2 regions of the Desulfobacter postgatei 2ac9 genome follow, and region 1 is predicted to be linked to the other one. Evidence: riboswitches for the same ligand, from Rfam matches in the RefSeq annotation. Region 1 holds a riboswitch; the other holds the start of a gene.

Region 1 (5,600 bases):
TACCGCCGGTCACCCCTAAAAAAATGTGTTTACCATTCAATGTCATCAATAGGTCCCATCGCTTGTGGGATTTTCCGATACGCCGCGGAAAATTGGGGCTATACCGATTTCAACATAGGTATAAATCTGCTCTTCACGAATTGTAATCACAGCACACCGGGTGGCCTTTTGAAATACCATGATAGTGGTTTCCGGGGCTTTAATCCTGGAAAGGACCGCCCAGTTGTCCTTTTCCATGCTCATGGAAAAAAAACTATAAAGGGAGTTTGGCTCCACCCGCCCTTTAAGGGTAAGAAGTCCGGATCTGAATCCGGGCGTTGACACCACAACCGTGCGGTTTCTAATAATTGTCAACTCCTCGGGCACCAGCACATCCTCAAAATCATGGTAAACAGCAAGGGGTTGCTTCGCTATCCCCGACTGGGGGGGCGTGACCTGATCCGAAGGAGATGCCCCCTTAGAAACCCCGCACCCTGAAACAAAAATAAGGGCTGTAAAGACCAAAGAAACTAAAAAAGCTGATGCCGGACAATGACGAATTTGCATTAATTTTCTCCAGGTTATTCGTTAGCGCAAATGCTATTTCTTCTAAAACGAATCTCCTTAAATGTCAATTCAATGATTAAAACCACAAAGTTCATGAAGAACACGAAGTTTAGGACGCGAATCTCTTCGTGAACTTCGTGTTCTTCGTGGTAAACACTCAATGCTTAAGCAGATTCGCCGTACGTTTAACCGCGCAAAAATCACCACACATGGTACAGACCTCTTGTTCCTCGGGTTGCGAAGATTTTCGGAAACTCCTTGCCTTTTCCGGATCCAGGGCACAGTCGAACTGACCCTCCCAGTCCAGCTCACCCCGGGCTTTGCTCATTTTATGGTCAATAATCTCGGCCCCTTTAAGCCCCTTGGCCAGATCTCCGGCATGGGCGGCGATCCGCGATGCCATAATACCTTCTTTAACATCGTCTGCGGTTGGCAGTCGCAGATGTTCGGCCGGGGTGACATAACATAAAAAGTCGGCACCATGCATAGCGGCCAGGGCTCCGCCGATGGCTGAGGTGATATGATCGTAGCCGGGGGCAATATCGGTAACCAGGGGGCCAAGCACATAAAACGGGGCGTTGTGGCAAAGCTTTTTCTGAAGTTGCATGTTCATTTCTATCTCATGCAGCGGCACGTGACCTGGGCCTTCAATCATGACCTGCACATTTTTTTTCCAGGCCTGCTTGGTCAGTTCTCCCAGGGTGATCAGTTCCTCGATCTGGGGGGCGTCTGTTGAATCCTTTATGGCACCCGGTCTTAGTCCGTCCCCCAGGCTGATGCAGACATCATGGGCCTGGCAAATATCCAGTAACCGGTCAAAGTGTTCATAAAAAGGATTTTCGTTGCCGGTTTTTTCCATCCATTCGAACAGGATGGACCCTCCCCGGCTGACAATGCCGCATAACCGGGGATTGGTTTTTATGCTTCGGGCACATTTTTGGTTAAGTCCGGCATGAATGGTAATAAAATCAATCCCGTTGGCAGCATGGATCTCAACGGTTTCAAACCACTCTTCCAGGGTTATCTCCTCTGTGGGTTTTCCGGTACGGGTTAAGGTGTCATAAATGGGGACCGTACCGATCATCACAGGGATTTGTTCCACCAGACGCTTTCGAAATGTTTCAGTGTCGCCGGATACGCTCAGGTCCATGACGGCATCTGCCTGGTATTCTATGGCCAACTGCGCTTTCCGTATTTCCGAATCAAAACAGCAGACATCTTTGGATACGCCTAAATTGACGTTAATTTTGGTTTTAAGTCCTTTTCCCACACCTGCCGCTTTCAGGTTTAAATGATGTTTATTGGCAGGGATGGCAATTCGACCCTGGGCAAGGCCATCCATGAGCTCCTCTTTTGAAATGGATTCATTGGCGAGAACCTGTTCCATCTGAGGGGTGAGAATGCCTTTTCGGGCTGCATCCATCTGAGTCGTATATGACTGTGACATATGTACATCTCCTGTTTTATATTTCTATCTATAAATATAGGGGGGAAACTGAAACGGAAGGGCCGGGAAATGACAGACAAGCTCTATGCCAAAGCTTCAACCACATTTCCTACGCCGGTACGAACCGGATCAGGTTCCAAGGGTTGAAGTCTTGAGCCAACTTCTCTCAGCTTTTACGAAAGCACCCCCGTGATTAACTGGAATGTCACATACTTGATTCGGAAGGTTCTGTCAATGGATTAGGTTTTCTACACGGTTAAAACAATGATTGAAAACCAATGATGCCTGTAGTATTAATTTTATTTCATGATTTTGGTGAAATTTAACCATGACGTCAGGCAACTTCTATACATTTTGCCTGGCTACCATCCGGAAAATTAAATATCTCTTAAAAAAAAGACAAATTTTAGATACATATACATGGGCTTAACATACCCGAAATAAGCGTATTAAGGTATGGTGAAAAAACCATGCTAATTTGTTCAATATTTCGTTGACGATGAGACTGAATGGAATGATTTTTGCTTTAACATTCAGCATATTTATAAAATCCGGTCTCAAATGAGGGCTTTCCCCGATTATAGCCTGATGGTTGAAAACCTGCCCGGATAATATATATAAACAACAAATTAAAAAAAATAACATGATTAAAAAATTTTTACTGAAAATGATGCCCAGACAACAACACAATGGGGGATTTACACTGATTGAAATGATGATTGTCATTGCAATTATTGGAATTGCCGCGTCAATAGGTGTTCCGAACCTGATGCTCTGGTTTGACAATTTAAGCGTCAAATCTGCCGCAAGGGACTTGTATTCCGCCATGCAGGAGGCCCGCATGATTGCGGTTAGGCAGAATGCCGATACGGCCATTGTTTTTGATACGGCAAACAGCCGTTATGAAATTCGCAGCGACTGGGGGAGTGGAAATAACCTTGAATCAAGAGTATTGCTGTCTTCATATAAAAACAAAGTTCAGTTTGGCAATGGCAATGCAACCGAAACCGAAACCGGGGACGCAGCCTTTGGTGACTTCATCACGTATGCATCAAATGTTCTCGTTGTTAACTCAAGGGGTATTGGCACGGCCGGATATGTCTATCTGGCCAATCCGAACAACGGCACTGCCTATGCCGTAGGCACACGGTCCAGCGGTCTTGTCAGACTCTCAAAATGGTATGGAACAGCAAAATGGCAGTAAACAACCAGAAGGGATTTACCCTAATCGAAATGATGATGGCCCTGGTCATCGGTGCAATGATCACAGCGGCGACCTATGCCACCTACTCTTCCCAGCAAAAAGCCTACCAGACCCAGGACCAGGTGGCTGAAATGCAGCAGAATCTTCGTGCAGCGCTTTACTTAATTATAGAAGAAATCCAAATGGCAGGCTATGACCCTGAGGACAGTGGAAATTTTTCCGTCACTTCGGCAATGCCAGGAAGAATCCAGTTTGAAACAGATAAAGACGAGGACGGCGACAGTGCAGATGAAGATAATGTAAATGATTCAAAGGAGACCATTGACCTCGGCCTGTCTCGCACTTTCGATGCGAACGGGGACGGTATTCCAGATACAGACAGTGACGGGGACGGAGTACCAGATCCTGTGGATATTGGCATTCAGACCGGCGGAGCAGGCGGATTTCAGGACATTGCCGAAAATATCCAGGCAGTTGAATTTTTATACCTTGATTCTGCAGGAATCAATCTCGCCCTGGCACCACCGGTAGATCTAAGTGCTATTCGTTCTGTTCAAATTACGATACTTGCAATAGCTGAACGTTCAGATCCTAAATTTATAAATTCCATGACATATACCACCCCTTCAGGCCAAAACTGGGGACCATACAATGACAACTTTCGCCGCCGGCTGCTCACAACCACAATAAAATGCCGCAATTTAGGAATATAAAAACATGACATTTTTGAGAAATAATCAAGGTTTTACGCTGATAGAATCTCTCATAGCAATGTTTGTACTGGCGGTTGGGATCCTGGCACTGAATACAATGCAGATAAGCAGCATAAGGGGGAATACATCTGCGAACAAGCTGACTGTAGCCAGTACACTTGCGGGGAACAGTTACGAACGCTTATTAAATGTTTCATATAATGATTCAACAATGGATCCTGCCACAAATCCTCATAGTGACGCGGAGCTTACCGGGCTGCAGTTGCCTTCTCATGTTTCTTCGGTTTCATGGAATGTTACTGAGTGGACAAATTCAGATGGCGTAGACAATGATGGAGATGGCGTCACCGATGAATCCGATGAACTGAACATCAAAGTTGTCTCACTTAATGTCAATTACAACGATGGAAGTCCAAAAACATTAACAATCAGTTTTTATAAAAGTGGAATGTTATGATCAAGCATATTCAACAGCCTGTCAAAGATATTCATAATGAAAAGGGATTTGCACTTATTACTACGCTTCTTGTTCTGTCAATTCTGACTTTTATAGGGATAGCAGCAACAAACACTACGAACTTTGAACTTAAAATAGCTGGGAATGAACGTGTTGCATACCAGAGATTCTATATAGCTGACAGCGGATGGAAGCAATCCGGCCCATTCTTAAACACCCTGGCTACGCCGCCTGCTTATATCAACGTGAACCCCGCAGATGTTGACTACAACTATGTGTGGGACGATTATAAACATCTTGTCCGCAATTTTGGTGACCGCACAGATTTTCCAGATGCAAATGATCCGCCGGAAGATTACCCTGTTGACGGGTCGGTCAGCGGTCTGCCCTACTGGTACCGGATACAGCATGATGGCGACCGGCAGGCTGCCGGATTTGGACCAGAATACCGCGATTTTCGGTATCAAGTGTCCTGCAATGCCGATGGTACGACTGAGGTCAATACAATAGTCCGAAAAGTGTACAAGGTAGGATATTGATCGGGCAACCATTCTGCAAAGGAGAAAACATAATGACAAATAAAGGCGCAAACCATCTTTTTTTTATTTTGATACTGTTCATTACACTCTGGATGATGCCCGGGCATGCCCTTGCCCTTTGCAGCATTGATCCAAACGGAACCTATATTGAAGCAGAACATTTCACAGGTGATTACCAGCTGGATCCCTGGTATCACCAATCAGGTGATTATTTTGAGTTGCATCCTGACAATTCAGCCAACGGAGAGATAATTCTTAAATCCGGAAGCAGCGGTGCTGCTGACAGCACTCCTGAAAATGAAGTGAAAAAATATGACGTAAATTTCACTGCAACCGGCACCTACTATATCTGGATGCGTGGAAAGGGATTCAACGGCTCTGAGGATTCAATGTTTTTCACTGTGGATAATGACTCCTGGAAGGCCTGGAATTTCGGCGGAAATTATGGGCGTTTTATCTGGACAGGTTCCATGCAGATTGGAATTGGGAATACAATCAGCATAAGCACGACAGGCCCCCATACCATCAAAATTGCCATGCGGGAGACCAATACGGAAATTGATGGTTTCTATATTACTAAAGGAACTGAAACTCCGACAGATGCAAGCGTCCCCTCGAAAGAGAACACCATCAATCCCCAAGCAGGGTGCAGTGGGCCGACCTGGGCAACAGATCCGTTACAGCTGGAGCCCAC
Region 2 (5,600 bases), 1.2 Mb from region 1:
AAAAAGCCGTTAATTAAAAAAAAGAATTTTAAAAGAAGTGTTTTAAACAATCAAGGGAAAACTAAGGTGGTTTATCAGTTTATAACAACGGACAAAGACCTGGCACAAGTATGCCTGAAACTTGAACCCTGTGAAATAATCGGTGTGGATCTGGAAGCCGATTCCATGCACTGTTTTTCAGAAAAGATATGCCTGATCCAGATTGCAGGCCCAAACCAGGCCTGGCTGCTGGATCCTTTTCTGATCAATGATTTTTTACCCTTTTCCCGAATTCTTGAAAACCCGGAGATTATCAAGGTGTTTCATGGATCAGACTTTGATGTCAGAAGCCTTGACCGGGAGTTGTCCGTTGAAATTGAAAACCTGTTTGACACCGAGATTGCCTGCCGTTTCTTAAATATTAAGGAACGGGGATTGGGCGCACTTTTGAAATCTTTTTTTGATATTGATGTGGATAAAAAATACCAGAAGGTGGACTGGTCAAAACGGCCCTTGAAAGAGGAGATGATTGCCTACAGTGTGGGGGATGTGGCAACGCTTGTGGACCTGCATGACCTTTTAAAAGAACGTCTTGAAAAGATCGGGCGTCTGGCCTGGGCTGAAGAGGAGTTTGAGTTGCAGGCCAGGGTCAAATACGAGAGCAATCATTCAAGACCCTTGTTCAGACGGTTCAAGGGAGCCGGAAAACTTGACAACCGCAGCCTTGCCGTGCTGGAGCATTTGCTGGAAGTCCGACTTTCCGAGGCCGAGAAAAAGGATCTGCCTCCCTTTAAAATTATGTCCAACCAGTCCATTCTGACCATGGTTCAGCACAGGCCGACCAGTGTCGAGTCGATATTGAAACATCGGGCCCTTAGCCCTAAACAGAGCGGCATGTACGGGCAGTTATGCGTCAAGGCCATTGAAACCGCTCTTGCCTTACCTCACCGGGAACTGCCGTCCTATCCCAAAACCCGGATGCCCAGGAAAACCTCCCAGATCCTTGCCCGTATTGATGCATTGAAAAAAATGCGTGAAACAGCGTCCCAGACTTTGGCCATGGAACCGGGATTTTTGATCAACAACAATATGATTTGCGCTGTGGCTGCGGGCAAGCCGGCAAGCCTGGAAGATTTGTTGCTGATTCCGGGCATGCGAAACTGGCAGGTTGAGGCGCTTGGTGAGCATATTCTTGAGACCCTGTCCCGGGTTCAGTGAGTGAAAAAGAGAAAAATAGATAAGGATAAACAATGCGTATAGATTTCTGGAAAATGCACGGTATCGGCAATGATTTTATCATGCTGGATGACCGGGACAAGACCATTGCAGGATATATTGACTATTCGGATCTGGCTGTGCGCCTGTGCCACCGGCGGTTCGGCATCGGTGCCGACGGCATTATCCTGGCCCGGCATTCTGATACCCATGATATTCGGTTTATAATCATCAATTCAGACGGGTCCGAACCTGAAATGTGCGGCAACGGCATGCGCTGTTTTGCCAAGTATCTGTACGAAAACAATATTCTTGTAAAAGATGAAATAAAGGTTCAGACCCTGGCCGGAACCGTGGTGCCCCGGATTGAAAAAAAGCAAAGCGGACAGGTGGTCTCCGTATGCGTGGATATGGGGGTGCCAAGGCTTGTGCCTCAGCAGATTCCTTTTGTCCATGACAGGGATATGGCCCTCGGGGTACCCATAGAGACAGCCCAGGGCACAATGTTGGTATCCTGTGTTTCCATGGGGAATCCACATGCCGTGATCTTTGTGAATGACTTGTCACTGGTGGATATTGAAACGATTGGTCCCATGGTGGAAAATCATCCTCGTTTTCCTGAAAAAACCAATGTGGAGTTCATTGAAGTCGTCTCTGACAGGCAATTAAAAATGCGGGTGTGGGAACGCGGGGCCGGAATAACCCTTGCCTGCGGCACCGGTGCCTGTGCTGCCGTTACGGCCGCCCATCTTACGGGACGGGCAGGACGTCAGGTGCGTGTTAATCTGGACGGCGGGGACCTGGATATTTCATGGAATGAATCCAGCGGCCATATTTTTAAGACCGGGCCTGCCCAAACCGTTTTTAAGGGAACTTTTGATATTTAGTCCAGGGTTGACAAAGCTTTTTAATCTATATATAGCTTGATTCATCGTTTGGGGTGGCGCACAGCGTCTGAGATAATACCCATTGAACCTGATCCGGATAATACTGGCGAAGGGAAGAGCGGACAAGAAAATAGTAAACCCGGAAAAATCCGGATTTAGGCATTTTTATAGCCGCTTGCCCTTCCCTTGAGGGCAAGCGGCTTTTTTTATTTAGGATTTTTGCCTATGAATATTTTTGTCAATGGAAACAAGGAACGCATAGAGCCATGCACGTTGGCACAGTTGATCGCCTGTAAAAAGCTCGATGCAGGGGCGCTGGTTATTGAACTTAACCGGCAAATCATCAAACAGGAATTTTGGTCGACAACTGAACTTCAGGAAGATGATTGCCTGGAGATGCTCAGTTTTGTCGGAGGAGGCTGATTATGAAAGACGATGTACTTCGATTGGGGGGGAAAGAATTCAGTAACCGGTTACTGACCGGTACCGGGAAATTCGGCAATCATGGGCAAATTCCCAAGATGCTCGCGGCCAGCGGTTCACAGATGATCACTGTCGCTTTGCGTCGTGTGGACATCACGGCTCAGTCTGAAAATATTCTTGAATACATCCCCAAACATGTGACCCTGCTGCCGAATACATCCGGCGTCCGAAGCGCAGAACAGGCCGTACGCATTGCACGTATTGCCCGGGAAGCCGGTTGTGGTGATTTCATTAAAATTGAAGTCATCACCGATATGAAATACCTGATGCCGGACAATTGGGAGACCTTGAAGGCAACGGAGATTCTGGCCAAAGAAGGGTTCCAGGTGCTGCCTTATGTCCTGCCGGACCTGCCCCTGGCCAAACGGCTGGAAAACGCGGGTGCCGCGGCGGTGATGCCTCTGGGCGCACCCATCGGAACCAACCGGGGGCTGGAGACCAAACCGCTTATTGCCATGTTAATTGAAAACGTCTCCGTACCCATCGTTGTCGATGCGGGAATCGGCAAGCCTTCCCAGGCAGCGGCTGCAATGGAAATGGGTGCGGATGCGGTTCTGGTGAATACCGCCATTGCCACGGCCCGGGACCCGGAAGTTATGGGGCGCGCCTTTGATCTCGCGGTCAAGGCCGGACGGGCTGCCTACCTGGCTGAAATGGCCGAAGAGTCTACCCTTGCCCGGGCCTCTTCTCCACTCACCGGATTCCTTGACGAGGTATGAGGTATAAAGAGGATTAGATTATGTCATTTTACGAGATCGTTGAGCGATACCGGGATTTTGACGTTCCCCATTTTTTTGACCAGGTGAGCGATCAGGATGTCATCCGCAGTCTGGCCAAGGAAAAACCCGGTCCCATGGATTTCTTGACCCTGCTGAGCCCCAGGGCTGCCGGACATCTTGAAGTCATGGCCCGCAAAGCCCACCACCTGACCGTGCAATATTTCGGACGCACGATCCAGATGTTTATTCCGTTGTACATCTCCAACTACTGTAACAACGGCTGTGCCTACTGCGGGTTTAATCACAGAAACCCCATCCTTCGCCGGAGGCTCAGCCTGGAAGAGATTGAGATTGAGGCCGAGGCCATTGCCAAAACCGGTATGCAGCATGTACTTTTTCTCACCGGTGAGGCTCAGCACATGACCCCCATGTCATACCTGGTGGATGCGGCTCAACTGCTCAAGAAACATTTTGCATCCGTGGCGATCGAGGTCTACCCGCTTGAGGTTGATGACTACCGCCAACTCTACGGGGCCGGTGTCGATTCCATGACCATGTTCCAGGAAACCTATGACGAAGATGTTTATAAACGGGTTCATCTGGCCGGCAAAAAAATGGATTACCAATGGCGGCTCAACGGGCCTGAACGCGCCGCGATGGCCGGCATGCGGGTGGTCAACCTCGGGGCGCTGCTGGGTCTTTCCGAGCCGCGCCGGGACATGTTTTTCACCGGATTACATGCCCGCTACCTTGAAAACAAGTATATCGATACCGAAGTCGCCATCTCCCTGCCCCGGTTTAACGAGGCGGAAGGCGATTTTCAACCCGACTACCTGGTGGATGACAAAACCTTTGTTCAGTTCATGACCGCGTTGCGCATCTTCCTGCCACGTTCGGGAGTGACCGTCTCCACCCGTGAAAACGCCACCTTTCGCGACCATATCCTGCCCCTGGGGGTTACCCGTTACTCTGCCGGGTCAAGCACCGGTGTCGGTGGATATACCGAGGTGCCCGAGGGTCAGACGCCGCAATTTGAAATCACCGATGTCCGCAGTGTGGCTCAGGTGGCCGATGCCATTCTCGCCCAGGGCTACCAGCCGATTTACAAAGACTGGGACTGCATCTGATGAAAATCGGTATTGCAGGGGTCGGCGGTATCGGCTCCAACGTGGCACTTAACCTGGTGCGAAGCGGCGTTGTGCAACTCAAACTGGTCGATTTCGACCGGGTAGAATCCGGCAACCTTAACCGCCAGTTTTATTTTTCCGACCAGATCGGCCTGTTCAAAGTCGAGGCACTTAAAATCAACCTAAGCCGCATTAACCCCAAGGTAGAGATCGAGGCGCTGATTCAGCGTATTGACGCGAAAAACTGCGCAGAATTGTTCTTGGACTGCGATCTTATCGTTGAGGGCTTTGACCGCCAGGTGGATAAAAAAATGCTCATCGAAACCTTTGCCGACAAAAAGGGGGTGGTTTCAGCCTGCGGCATTGCCGGATCCGATTTGGCCGCCATCGGTTCGCGCAGAATCGGCAACTGCTACATTGTGGGCGACTTTACCACCGATTGCGACCAGGCCCCGCTCTTCAGCCACAAGGTGACCACCGTGGCCAATCACATGAGTGAACTCATTCTTTGTCAACCCGGCGTAATTCATGAAAATACATTTTCATAGGTTTTGTTAACCACCAAGATCACGAAGGAGACGAAGAATAAAATCTGTGCAGATAATTGACCTTCGTGTCCTTCGTGCGCTTCGTGGTAAAAATAGGTGTCTGGTGGCGGCGTTTTAAAATATGGACAACTCGGTCATTAACCGGTAAGTAAATGTCATGAGGGTCTATTTTACCATAATCACGGTTGTTCTTGTTGTTCTTGTTTCCCCTGCATCCGCCCAGGAACATGCTTTGTTTCGGGAACGGGATGCGTACATGGCCGACCTGGTGTCAAAAATAAAAGCCTCCACCGTATCCGTGGGCACCTATTATTATAAGGATGTCCCCATGACCCGGTTTTTGGGTACCGGCTTTGCCATCGGGGACGGCAGCAGAATCGTCACCAACCAGCATGTACTCGAGGCCATTAAAGAAAAGAAACTCATGTTCCATCTGCGTATTTTTCACAAAAATTTGTCGGGCAAAGGGGTTAAAGCCGTCTTGCTCGCCGAAGACCCTTTCCACGACCTGGCCATACTGGAGATGGCAGGCAAATTGGATCCCTTGCCCATGGCGGCGGATGGTGCCCTCAAAGAGGGGCACCAGGTGGCGATTACCGGATATCCCATCGGTTTTGTGCTCGGCCTCAATGCAACCACCCA

What was found. A riboswitch is a leader RNA that binds a small molecule or an ion and turns the genes downstream of it on or off. The one in region 1 is predicted to bind thiamine pyrophosphate.
Region 2: it holds a riboswitch for thiamine pyrophosphate, as region 1 does, so the genes downstream of both, thiS (sulfur carrier protein ThiS) here and thiC (phosphomethylpyrimidine synthase ThiC) in region 1, are expected to answer to the same signal.

What each region holds. Positions count from the first base shown of each region.
Region 1 covers NZ_CM001488.1:1,235,906-1,241,505, reverse strand. The annotation lists gene coaBC (bifunctional phosphopantothenoylcysteine decarboxylase/phosphopantothenate--cysteine ligase CoaBC) at 1-46, opposite strand, end outside; gene DESPODRAFT_RS05685 (hypothetical protein) at 46-546, opposite strand; gene thiC (phosphomethylpyrimidine synthase ThiC) at 704-1,993, opposite strand; TPP riboswitch at 2,081-2,192, opposite strand; gene DESPODRAFT_RS21435 (GspH/FimT family pseudopilin) at 2,637-3,197, shown strand; gene DESPODRAFT_RS05670 (prepilin-type N-terminal cleavage/methylation domain-containing protein) at 3,188-3,910, shown strand; gene DESPODRAFT_RS05665 (prepilin-type N-terminal cleavage/methylation domain-containing protein) at 3,915-4,367, shown strand; gene DESPODRAFT_RS05660 (pilus assembly PilX family protein) at 4,364-4,906, shown strand; gene DESPODRAFT_RS05655 (PilC/PilY family type IV pilus protein) at 4,939-5,600, shown strand, end outside.
Region 2 covers NZ_CM001488.1:3,961,784-3,967,383, reverse strand. The annotation lists gene DESPODRAFT_RS18400 (ribonuclease D) at 67-1,197, shown strand; gene dapF (diaminopimelate epimerase) at 1,230-2,081, shown strand; TPP riboswitch at 2,121-2,215, shown strand; gene thiS (sulfur carrier protein ThiS) at 2,307-2,504, shown strand; gene DESPODRAFT_RS18385 (thiazole synthase) at 2,507-3,283, shown strand; gene thiH (2-iminoacetate synthase ThiH) at 3,304-4,410, shown strand; gene thiF (sulfur carrier protein ThiS adenylyltransferase ThiF) at 4,410-4,958, shown strand; gene DESPODRAFT_RS18370 (S1 family peptidase) at 5,116-5,600, shown strand, end outside.